Regions from separate parts of the Fulvivirga maritima genome, predicted to be linked through region 2. Evidence: riboswitches for the same ligand, from Rfam matches in the RefSeq annotation. Region 2 holds a riboswitch; each other region holds the start of a gene.

What was found. Region 2 has a riboswitch for S-adenosylmethionine ahead of metH (methionine synthase). Riboswitches for the same ligand answer to the same signal wherever they lie in the genome.
Region 1: linked by a shared signal. The riboswitch ahead of LVD15_RS09610 (O-acetylhomoserine aminocarboxypropyltransferase/cysteine synthase family protein) and the one ahead of metH (methionine synthase) in region 2 are both predicted to bind S-adenosylmethionine.
Region 3: linked by a shared signal. The riboswitch ahead of LVD15_RS12265 (4Fe-4S binding protein) and the one ahead of metH (methionine synthase) in region 2 are both predicted to bind S-adenosylmethionine.

The regions. Positions count from the first base shown of each region.
Region 1 covers NZ_CP089980.1:2,275,443-2,279,659, reverse strand. The annotation lists gene LVD15_RS09620 (lipoprotein N-acyltransferase Lnb domain-containing protein) at 10-1,203, shown strand; gene LVD15_RS09615 (helix-turn-helix transcriptional regulator) at 1,225-2,205, shown strand; SAM riboswitch class I at 2,357-2,480, shown strand; gene LVD15_RS09610 (O-acetylhomoserine aminocarboxypropyltransferase/cysteine synthase family protein) at 2,729-4,039, shown strand; gene LVD15_RS09605 (homoserine O-acetyltransferase family protein) at 4,065-4,217, shown strand, end outside.
Region 2 covers NZ_CP089980.1:5,346,838-5,351,054, forward strand. The annotation lists gene metH (methionine synthase) at 1-1,837, opposite strand, end outside; SAM riboswitch class I at 1,912-2,019, opposite strand; gene LVD15_RS22540 (pyridoxal phosphate-dependent decarboxylase family protein) at 2,185-3,399, shown strand; gene LVD15_RS22545 (YfiT family bacillithiol transferase) at 3,404-3,940, shown strand; gene LVD15_RS22550 (alpha-amylase family glycosyl hydrolase) at 4,041-4,217, opposite strand, start outside.
Region 3 covers NZ_CP089980.1:2,859,435-2,863,651, forward strand. The annotation lists gene LVD15_RS27110 (nitrite/sulfite reductase) at 1-340, opposite strand, end outside; gene LVD15_RS12260 (trans-sulfuration enzyme family protein) at 395-1,576, opposite strand; partial or broken gene LVD15_RS12265 (4Fe-4S binding protein) at 1,597-1,945, opposite strand; SAM riboswitch class I at 2,206-2,309, opposite strand; gene LVD15_RS12270 (M42 family metallopeptidase) at 2,526-3,575, shown strand; gene LVD15_RS12275 (carboxypeptidase-like regulatory domain-containing protein) at 3,585-4,217, shown strand.

The DNA.
Region 1 (4,217 bases), 3.1 Mb from region 2:
CTGCCTGAAATGAAAAAGTTTTTAATACTTATATTACTCCTACCCACCTTATGCTTTGCGCAGAAACGCACGCTTTCTAAATATGCCGAAATAAGGGTACTCACCTGTGGCCCTTATCAAGGAGAATTATACTCCGCCTTCGGGCACAGTGCCATAAGAGTACATGATCCTATGAAAGGGTATGACATGGTGTATAATTATGGAATTTTTGATTTTGATCAACCCAATTTCTACCTCAACTTTGCCCGTGGATACCTCAACTATAAATTAGCAGTACAAGAGTATCGCAACTTTAAATATGCTTACGTCTATTACAATCGCTTTATTCATGAACAAATTTTAAATCTGGACCAAGAACAAAAGCAAAAGCTATTCGACTACCTCCAATGGAACGCTAAGCCTGAAAATCAGTATTACTACTATGATTATTTTTATAACAACTGTGCTACTAAAGTCAGGGATGCCTTAAAAGCTACTTTTAAAGATGATCTTCAATTTGATGGCTCATATATCAGTACAGATTATACTATCAGAGATCTCACACACATTTACCTGGAGCAGCAACCATGGGGTGAGTTAGGTATAGACATTTGCCTCGGTCTACCTATGGATTCCGTAGCTACCCCTGAAATGTATATGTTTTTGCCTGACTATATTGAGCAAGGTTTTAACCATGCCTCCATAATGAAAAATGGCAGGCTGGAGCCTTTGGTAAAAAAGACCATTGTTACTAATAAAGCCCAGCCACAGGAGGATCAGGCAAGCACTATAACTCCATTAATTGTCTTTGGCTTATTATTATTAGCTGGCATAATCATATCCGTCATAGGCTATCGCAAAGACAAAGGCTATTTCTTGTTTGATGTTATTCTATTTTCTGTCATTGGCCTGGTAGGGTGGTTACTACTTATATTATGGGTGGCAACTGATCATCATGCGGCTGCCAGAAATTTCAACTTGCTATGGGCTATTCCATTGCATTTCCCATTAGCCCTGTTTTTACTAAAGAAAAATATTCCTGATTTTCTGAGAATCTATTTTCAAGCCTCCTGCTTAGTAAACCTTGTATTACTAATTACCTGGGCCTTTTTACCTCAGAATATTCATTATTCTTTAATACCATTAATAATCTTGTTATTAGGCAGGTCTTATTATATTCAGCGGTACTTATCCTTTGAGCGAGACGAGGATGAGTCTGTTTAAAAAAACCGTTTCCTACATAAAATGAATCGCATTGACAGGCTATCGGCTATTTTAATTCAACTGCAAAGCAAGAAAGTAGTAAAAGCTCAAATGATTGCCGATCGGTTCGACATAAGTTTACGTACGGTATACCGTGACATCAGAGCACTTGAGGAAGCTGGCATACCAATAGGGGCTGAAGCTGGTGTAGGCTATTTTCTTATGGAGGGATATCACTTGCCTCCGGTTTCATTTACTAAAGAAGAAGCCGGCGCTATAGTAATAGCTTCTAAGTTGGCAGAAAGGCATGCTGACCAATCTATCCAGCACCATTTCGAAAATGCTCTTTTTAAAATAAAAGCCATCCTTAAAATACAAGAAAAGGAATATCTTGATAATCTGGAGCGCAATATAAAAGTCTTAACCCTGCCTAATCAACCTTCAAGAAATAATACCTTTCCGGATAATTTTATCTCAGACATAAACACCGCCCTGGCTCAACATAAGGTGGTAGGCTTTGAATATTTTTCCACCTATAACCAAAGCTTCACTCATAGAGACGTAGAGCCTGTTAATCTTTGTTTTTATAGTAACCACTGGCACCTTATCGCTTATTGCAGGCTTAGAAAGGCCATGCGAGATTTTCGTACAGACCGAATTACCAAGCTGCAGATTAATGAAGAGCATTACACTCCACATAATAGCTCTGATTATCAGGATTATCTAAACCACCTCATTTTGGGCTCTGACTTAAGAAAAGTAGTGGTTAGAATGGATAAAAGAGTGGCTCTAAACCTGAACGATCAAAAGTATTACATGGGCCTAATAGAGGAAATAGACCGTGACGATGAAATGGAAATGGTCTTTATGATCTCGCACCTGGAATATTTTGGCCGTTGGCTCTTATCTCTAGGCACCCGGGTAAGGCCTACAGAACCAACTGAACTTCTAGAAACGATGAAAGGTCTTACTGCAGAAATGCTTCAGCACTACCATAACCAACCTCCCGACAACAATAACTAGGGCTGCTTATCTCATATAAAAAATCATTTTAAGCCTATTACAGCTTAAAGCACAGCCACTTTTAAAATTTTTCCGATGCTTTGTTTGGAAACATTGTAAACGCTGCTTACGTTTGTCCCATCAATTCGATATGCTCTTAACCAGAGAGATCGATTTATAAAGAAGCGTGGAGAGACAGGCTCTTAGAAGCGCTAGCAACCTGGTCACCAATCCAAGGTGCTACTTCCTGATCCCAAGAACGTTCGTCAGGTGGCGAATACGGGAGAATATAAATTGATGGTAATGAAAAGATCAATCCAACATCAAAAAAGGCTTTTAGCCACATTTCAGCGATCAATACAAACGCTAATTTCTTCCTATTTATTTGATTCCAACTCAGCCTATATGTGCTGTTGTTGTTGCTGTTAGTACCTACCTAAAACGTACTTAAACAAAATTGCCTTCTTGGCAGAAAAAACTATACTCAATTTTTCTCGAGTATATCAATCAAATAAATTATTCCAATTAGCTAAAAAGTATTAAGATGTCACAATCATATAATTTCGAAACATTACAGCTTCATGCTGGGTATGAAGATGTAGAAGCCTCAACAAGATCAAGAGCTGTACCTATTTACCAAACTTCATCATACACTTTTAAAGACTCTGAGCATGGAGCTAACTTGTTTGCTCTTAAGGAGTTTGGTAATATTTATACTCGCATAATGAACCCTACTAATGACGTTTTCGAGAAACGCATTGCAGCATTAGAAGGTGGGGTAGCAGCTGTATCAGTAGGTAGTGGGCAAGCGGCTCAGTTTATAGCATTAACTAACTTCCTGCAGGCAGGAGATAGTTTTGTTTCTACTCCATTTTTATATGGAGGTACTTACAATCAATTTAAAGTAGCTTTCAAAAGAATAGGCATAGAAGCCAAATTTGCAAAGAGTGATAAACCAGCAGATTTTGAAGCTCTTATAGATGAAAACACTAAAGCTATTTATCTGGAAACTATTGGTAATCCTGGATTTAACATTCCTGATTTTGATGCCATAGCAGAAGTAGCTAAAAAACACGATATTCCTTTAGTAGTTGATAATACATTTGGGGCTGGAGGTTATTTATTTAGGCCTTTAGAACACGGTGCCCATGTAGTAGTTTCTTCTGCCACCAAATGGATAGGCGGACATGGAAACTCTATTGGAGGGGTGATTATAGATGGAGGAAATTACAATTGGGGTAATGGTAAATTCCCTCAGTTTTCTGAGCCATCAGAAGGCTACCATGGTCTCAACTTCTGGGAAACATTTGGCGATAACAACCCATTAGGTTTACCCAATATCTCCTTCGCCATTAGAGCAAGAGTAGAAGGACTAAGAGATTTTGGCCCTGCATTAAGTCCTTTTAACTCATTCTTACTAATTCAAGGGTTAGAAACTCTTTCATTAAGAGTAGACCGAACTGTAGAAAACGCACTAGCTCTGGCGCAGTGGTTAGAACAGCATGAACATGTGGCCTCAGTAAATTACCCAGGCTTAGAGAGTAGTTCTTACCATGACTTAGCTAAAAAATATCTAAAAAGAGGATTTGGAGGTGTGTTTACCTTTGAACTAAAAGGAGGTAAAGAAAACGCAATAAAATTTGTGAATAGCCTTAAGCTTATTAGCCACCTGGCCAATGTTGGAGATGCTAAAACACTCATCATTCAGCCATCGGCTACCACACACCAACAGCTCAGTGAAGAAGCACAACTTGCATCCGGAGTTCTGCCTAATCAACTCAGATTATCGGCAGGAATAGAACATATTGAAGATTTAAAAGCTGATTTAGAAAATGCCTTTAACGCAGTCTATTGACAAACAAACTGAAACGAAGCCAAATTTGAATACCTATAAATACGATCATGAGTTCAGTATGGAGTGTGGGAAATCACTCCCTGGGCTCGAGATCAGCTACACTACTTACGGTAAATTATCTCCTGAGAAAGATAATGTGGTATGGGTTTTTCATGCGCTTACCGCCAATGCTGATCCT
Region 2 (4,217 bases):
CTCTAACTTCTTCTAATGGATACTCTTTATATACCTTAACCCCTAAGGAATTAGGCTTTGGTGGCTGATAACCCTCCCAGGTAATCTTTGCTTTATTTTCTCTGGCCTGCTGTAGAGGTATGTAATTCTTCTCCGTTTTTCTGGTAGAATGTCCCTCGCGCAGGTCATTATATTCATTCTTTATTTTAGTATGAAAAGCATCTTTGGTGTTTTTACCAATGAGCTCCCCTACTACAGGCACACTTCTGGAAGCATCAAGCACATGCACCACAGCTCCACTGTAAGCAGGATCTATTTTTACGGCAGTATGTATTCTGCTGGTAGTGGCTCCCCCGATAATCAGCGGCACTTGAAAATTTTGCTTCTGCATCTCTTCTGCTACGCCCACCATTTCATCTAACGAAGGGGTAATCAACCCACTCAGACCAATAACATCTACATTATTCTTTTTGGCTTCTGCCAGGATCTTTTCTGTAGGCACCATAACCCCTAAGTCTATAATTTCATAGTTATTACAGGCCAATACCACTCCTACTATATTCTTTCCAATATCATGGACATCTCCTTTTACGGTGGCCAGCAAAATCTTAGGCGCATTTTCTACCGACTTATTCTTTCTCTTCTCCTCTTCCATAAAGGGCTCCAGATAAGCCACGGCCTTCTTCATAACCCGTGCACTCTTCACCACCTGAGGCAAGAACATTTTACCCTCTCCAAAAAGATCTCCTACCACGTTCATTCCGGCCATTAACGGACCCTCAATCACTAATAAAGGATGACCTAGTTTAGCTCTGGCTTCTTCAGTATCTTCATCGATATGGTCTATTATTCCTTTAACTAAAGCATGAGAAAGCCGCTCTTCTACCGTGCCTTTTCTCCAAGCATCATCTTTTACTCTAAGCTTAGCCGTTCCTTTTACTGTCTCGGCAAAATCAAGCAGTCTTTCTGTGGCGTCTTCTCTCCTATCTAGCAACACATCCTCAACATGCTCCAGCAGATCTTTAGGAATTTCATCATAGACCTCCAGCATAGTTGGGTTTACTATGCCCATATTCATACCGTTTTTAATGGCATGATATAGAAAAGCCGAATGCATGGCTTCCCTTACCGTGTTATTACCTCTAAATGAGAAAGATACGTTACTCACCCCACCACTCACATTAGCTCCAGGAAGGTTTTCTCTGATCCATTTGGTAGCCTTAAAGAAGTCGATAGCATTTTTTCTATGCTCGTCCATACCCGTAGCTACCGGGAAAATGTTAGGATCGAAAATGATATCCTGAGGCGGAAAATTGATCTTATCAACTAATATCCGATAGGACCTTTCACATATGGAGATCCTTCTTTCATAGTTATCTGCCTGCCCATTTTCATCAAAAGCCATGACTACTACCGCAGCTCCATACATCTTTATTTTGCGGGCATGCTCTAAAAACTCCTCTTCTCCATTTTTAAGACTGATAGAATTCACCACTCCTTTACCCTGAACACATCGCAGGCCAGCTTCTATAATGGGCCATTTAGATGAATCCACCATTATAGGGATCTTAGATATCTCCGGCTCTGAAGCTATCAGGTTAAGAAACTTCACCATGGCCTGCTCACCATCCAGCATCCCTTCATCCATATTCACATCAAGTATCTGCGCTCCGCCTTCTACCTGATCTCGTGCAATGGATAATGCCTCTTCAAAATTCTCCTCTTGTATAAGTCTGAGAAACTTCCTTGATCCCGTAACATTAGTTCGCTCTCCTATATTTACAAAATTAGATTCAGGAGTAATCACTAATGGCTCCAGCCCGCTCAGTCTTAAATATGGTATCTTCTTCTTACTCATTCATTTGGCATAAAAAAAGCTCTTCTGACAAGTCAGAAGAGCTTATATTTTTATTTTTTGTAAAAGCCTAATCTAACTTATCTTCCTCCTTTTCTGGAGATGGATTTAGCACCTTTACCTATATTTCAGGATGGTTGCTAAGGCTTCAACGGGCCATTTCCCTCAGCCTTTCTTGATAAGAGCATTCAAATATTAATATTACAAATCTAGCATAAATTTTTAAACAACAAGAATTTATTTTTCTTCGTAATTCCACATAGGTATTTTTCCTATATTTGGCCCGACCTATCACCTATGAATCGCATGAGATTCAGACCAATACTTGTTTATTCATTGAATTAAAATTTATGAAAATCTGGAAGAAATTATCTCCTGAAGAGATAAGAAAGAAGGTATTTAGTGCACTTGGGGAAAATGTAAATTATTATGAATCGAACATTTTAGGGATTCCTGCCTCCCACTTAGATAACAAGGTGTTTTATCAGGATGCTCCTTTCTTGAGCAATGCCCCTTATTTGTCTACGCTTATTCATAACCCTAACCACATCGGTTGTCATACTTTAGGAAAATCAGAGAGCTTTTTCCAAGGTACACAGCAAATAGAAAAAGAGCTTATAAGAATATGCTCTGAAGAAATATTAAAAGGAGAACCCGATGAGTTTGATGGCTATGTAGCCTCTGGTGGCACCGAAGCCAATATGCAGGCCGTTTGGGTTTACAGAAATTATTTCAAAGAAGCATATGGATGCTCTAATGAGGAGATATGCATTATTACTTCTGAAGACAGTCATTACTCCATGAGCAAGGCCGCTAATGTATTTGCATTACCTATTGCCTATGTGAAAGTAGATGAGGATAGAAAACCCACAGCAGAACACCTTTCTACCATTATTGAAGAGCAGCAAGGTCAAGGTAGAAAATACTTCATTGTCATCGCCAATATGATGACTACCATGTTTGGTTCTGTAGACCATATAGATACTTATGCGTCAGTACTAAAACAACATGACTGCACCTACAAAATACATGTAGATGGTGCTTATGGAGGCTTTTTCTATCCTTTTGCAGATGAAAGCAATCCTTTGAATTTTGCTAATGCAGAAGTGTCATCAGTAACGCTGGATGCTCACAAAATGCTGCAGGCACCATACGGAACGGGTATATTTTTAATAAGAAAAGGCCTTATTAAATATGCCAATACTAAAGAAGCGAAATACATTGAAGGCGAAGACTTTACACTTATCGGTAGCCGAAGCGGTGCTAACGCTATTGCTGTATGGATGATACTTATGACCTATGGACCATACGGATGGAGAGAGAAAATTCTAGTACTTTTAAACCGTGCCGATTGGCTTTGTGCTGAGTTAGATGCCAGAAGCATCTCCTATTATAGAGAGAATGGTTCTAATATTGTAACCATTAAAGCTGATGATATTTCAAACGAAGTAGCCAAAAAGTATGGCCTTGTCCCTGATAATCATAATGACCCTAAATGGTTCAAAATAGTGATTATGGAACATGTAACTATAGAGAAACTAGAACCCTTTATTCAGGAAATTTAACATAATGGACCAGGCATCATTACAGTACCCAATTGGTAAGTTTAACGAATCAGCACCAAAACAAGGAGCTGAAATCTCTGGCTGGATACAGCAGATAGAGATGCTACCTGAAAAGCTGAAACAAGCTGTAGAAGGTCTTAATGATGCTCAACTGGATACACCCTACAGGCCTGGTGGCTGGACACTCAGACAAGTAGTTCACCATATTGGTGACAGCCACCTGAACAGTTATATTAGATTTAAATGGACTTTGACTGAGGACGAACCTATTATAAAAGCCTATAACGAAAAAGCCTGGGCTGAGCTTTTTGATAGCGAGGAAGGACCAATAGAATTGACTTTAAATTTTATAGAAGCACTACATAAAAAATGGGTATATTTACTCCGTGGTTTAAAGGAAGATGAACTGAATAAATTCTTCGTTCACCCTGATAACAATAATAAAGTAACGCTTAAATTAGCCATAGGAATGTATGCCTGGCATGGCAATCACCACTTGGCACATATCTCCAACCTCACTACAAGTAAAGGCTGGAAGTAACAGTAAATAAGTTGCTGAATTACAATCAATTAAGAAAGTCAATTAGTTTTAATATTAAAGAGGCTTCCGGGATGAAATATACCTGGAAGCCTTTTTTTTACTATTTCAATATCAGTGTAGAGTAAGGAGCTATTGGCGCACCTTCATCCCAAGTAGCAGAAGAGAAATACAAAGACTTATCTCCTAATATTTCACTATCCAATTCCTGAGCTTCAGCAGAAATATTATGGATTACCAACAAGGTTTCTTCTCCATTAACACGAACAAATGATATCAG
Region 3 (4,217 bases), 2.5 Mb from region 2:
TTTCTTCCAGTTTAGCCCACATTTCGGGGGTATCTTCCAGGTGCACATAGTGGAGCTGAATATTTTGACGCGTAGTGGCGTGCAGGTTTCCGTTGGTGTATTCCTCTGAGAGGTCAGCTATTCTTACCAGCTGCTCACCGGTTAGCTTTCCGTAAGGTAATTTGATACGAAACATTTGTACACCCAGCTGCCTTTGTCCATAAACACCCCTGGCTAATCTGAATGCCTTGAATCGCTCCTCATCAATCTTCCCTCCTTTAAAAGCGGAGATTTTATCCTCCAGCTCTTTAATGTCTTTTTGAGCTATTGTAGAAATTTTGTCATTAAATGTTACGCTCATTTTACTTCTTATTAATAGTTTCCGTTTCCGATTAGTAGTTTCTTTTGTGACCTGCTATTTAGCAGACGCCGTTAGGGCGTTTTCTATGTCTTCAATAATATCATTCACGTTTTCCAATCCCGCTGATATCCTGACCAACCCTGGTGTGATGCCCACATTGGCTCTTTCCTCATCTGTAAGTTTAGAGTGAGTAGTAGATGCCGGGTGTGTAGCTATCGTTCTTGAATCTCCCAGGTTGGCAGTGAGAGATAACATTTTAAGGCTGTTTAAGAATTTTCTTCCTCTTTCAATGCCTCCTTTTACTTCAAAAGTGACTAAACCGCCACCTAGTTTCATTTGCTTTTTAGCTAACTCATATTTAGGGTGAGACTTTAAAAATGGATATTTCACCAATTCTAATTCTTTGTGTCCTTCTAAGTATTCAGCTATTTTTAATGCATTCTCACAGTGTCTGTCCATTCTTATGGCTAGAGTCTCTAAGCTTTTAGAAAGGATCCATCCATTAAAAGGAGACATGGCTGGGCCACTATGTCTGGCGAAAAAGCGAATTTCTTTGATCAAGTCTGCATCTCCTACTATAGCACCACCCATAGTTCTGCCCTGGCCATCCATAAACTTGGTGGCGGAGTGGGTAACTAGGTTAGCGCCAAACTTAGCTGGCTGCTGTAAGTAAGGGGTAGCAAAACAGTTATCTATATTTAATATTAGATTATGCTTTTTAGCCAACTTGCCTAGCCATTCCAGATCTATAATATCCAGGGCTGGGTTAGAAGGCGTTTCAGCAAAAATCATTTTAGTATTCTCATTGATTTTAGCTTCCCATTCATCAGGATTATTAATGTCTGCATATGAATGGGTAATGCCCCACTTAGGAAAAATCTGCGTGAAAATCTGGTGTGTAGAACCAAATACTGAGCGTGATGCCAGTACGTGGTCTCCATTTTTTAGCAAAGCAGCCATACTGCAAAACATAGCAGCCATGCCTGATGCCGTAGAGATTCCATCTTCAGTGCCTTCTAATAAGCAGAGCTTACTAATAAACTCATTATTATTAGGGTTTGAAAAGCGGGTGTAAATATTACCTTCCATTTCATCTGCAAAAAGGGCACGTGCCTGTTCTGCATCTTCAAAAGTGAAGCTGGAGGTCATATATATAGGAGTAGAGTGCTCTCTGAAAGGAGATTTTTCGCTCTGACTTCTTATTGCTTGCGTTTCAAAATGTTTGTATTCTGACATATGAGTTTAACAAATAAAAATTATGAGGCGTGCAGCCATTGTTGTTTTTCTTCTAGTTCTTCATTGCTTTCTTCATAGTCAGGATCAGGTACACAGCAGTCTACGGGACATACCGCAGCGCACTGAGGCTCTTCATGAAAACCCACACATTCCGTACATTTTCCTGATACTATATAAAAGAATTCTTCTGAATAAGGTTCCTGCGGCTCATCACCAGGAATTTCAGACCCGTCTTCCAATTCTACTGCTCCAAGCTCGGTGCCGTCACCCCCAGGCCCAGGTAGCTCCACCTTCATAGATGGCTGTGTTGGGGCATTCGGGCTCGCAAGCACCGCAATTAATGCATTCGTCTGTTATATGTATTGCCATTTTTGATTCTGGTTTTATGATTTAAAAAGTGATTGTGAGGTAGCGAAAGGATATGGATAGCCATGCAGGCGTATGATCCTAGGCTAGTGTGCTAAGGGTAATATGGAAATATTAGCTTAGCAACAACAGCAACAACAACAGCACATGTTGATGTTGATATTGAAAAAAGTACAAAGAATTGATGTGAAGCAAGAAAGGAATTGCTTTGTCGTGCTTCGGAATTCTGATTTGATGTTGTTGATAGTGCTCATTGTTCAGTCAATTTATATTCTCCCTTAGGATCAGGATTTGGCACCTATATCATTTTTGATTGATGGTTGCCAGAGGATCTTTGAGCCTGTCTCTCACCTCTTCTTTATAAATCAACTACTTAATTAGAGTAATTGATACCGTAAAGATAAATAGCTTATTTTGACAACTGCAAACTTTTCCAAGGTATTTTTTGGAAATTTAAAAAATACCGCTCTAAAATACTTTGAATAAGCCTTATCATAAATATTGGATTGTTAGTAAACAGAATATATAGGTTATTGGTTAATATTGACCAGGTAATGAATTCACTATTATAAAAAGTAAACAAATGTCAGTAGACGTAGCATTATTAAAAAAGATATGTGAAGCTCCTGGAGCTCCCGGATATGAAAGCAGAGTAAGGAATCTGATAATAGAAGAGGTAACTCCTCTGGTAGATTCTGTAGAGGTAGATAACCTGGGTAATGTGATTGCTTTAAAAAGGGGCGCTTCATCAGAGAAAAAGGCCATGGTAGCCGCTCATATGGATGAAATAGGCTTTATAGTAACTCATATAGATGATAAAGGCTTTGTCCGTTTTACTACCCTGGGAGGTTTCGATCCTAAAACACTTACCGCTCAGAGGGTAATTATCCATGGTAGGGAAGATGTAATAGGTGTTATGGGTACTAAGCCTGTGCATGTAATGGAGCCTGAAGAGAGAACAAAAATGCCAAAGATTAAAGATTTTTATATTGATCTTGGTATGAGTAAAGAGGAAGTTGAAAAAGTAGTTTCTGTAGGTGACCCTATAACCAGAGAGCGAGAGCTGATAGAGATGGGTAGCTGTGTAAACTGTAAATCATTAGATAACAGGGTTTCTGTTTATATCCTTATAGAGACTTTGAGGAATTTAAAAGATTGCCCTTATGATGTTTACGGGGTCTTTACTGTGCAGGAAGAAGTGGGGATTAGAGGGGCTAATGTAGCGGCTCACACCATCGATCCTGACTTCGGATTTGGTTTGGACACTACAGTAGCTTATGACCTGCCGGGCGCAGCATCTCATGAGAAAATCACTTCTTTAGGAGAAGGAACGGCTATCAAAATATTAGATGCGATGACTATATGTGATTATCGTATGGTGGATTATATGAAGAAAACGGCCACTGATAATGCTATAAAATGGCAGACAGAAGTACTTACCGCTGGTGGTACGGATACAGCCGGATTACAAAGAATGGGTAAGAAAGGGGCGATATCCGGTGCGGTGTCAGTGCCTACCCGCCATTTACATCAGGTAATAGAAATGACTCATAAAGAGGATATTGAGGCTAGTGTTGCTTTATTGAAAGCTTGCTTAGAGTCTCTGGATAAATATGATTGGACACATAAATAAACATAAAATATGAAACGTAAGGCAGGATTAATATTAGGTATACTCTTAATGTCATGTGTGGCAATGGCTCAGAAAACGGCTCATTCGGTACGTGTAGTGGGTATGGTGTTAGATGCAGATAATAGAGAATCTCTGCCTTACGTTAATGTACAAATCAAAGGGACTATGTACGGTACTTCCACAGATAATAGTGGCTATTTTACCGTGTTTTTAAATCCTGGAGATACTCTTAAATTTTCTTCTATAGGTTATAACGAAGGTGTTTTTATTATGCCTTTTGAGTTAACTTCTGACCATTATTCATTAGTACAGTTGATGAGAAAGGAAACCGTACTGCTTAATGAGGTGGTGGTCTTCCCCTGGCCGTCGGTAGATAGTTTTGAAGAGGCCTTTTTAGATACTAAGCCTAAAAAAGGGATGGCAGATCTGGTGCATGAGGTGAGAAGAGATATGCACGAGACGTTAAAAGAAAACCAAAAATCAGATTATTATTATGATCAGATGCGGTATAATCGATTGTATGAGCTTACTGGTCAAATGCCGCCTAATAACTTTCTAAACCCTGTGCGATGGTCTAACTTTTTCAGGGATTTAAAAGAAGGCGAAATCAGCAACAAAAGGAGTGATGAGGATAATGAATAA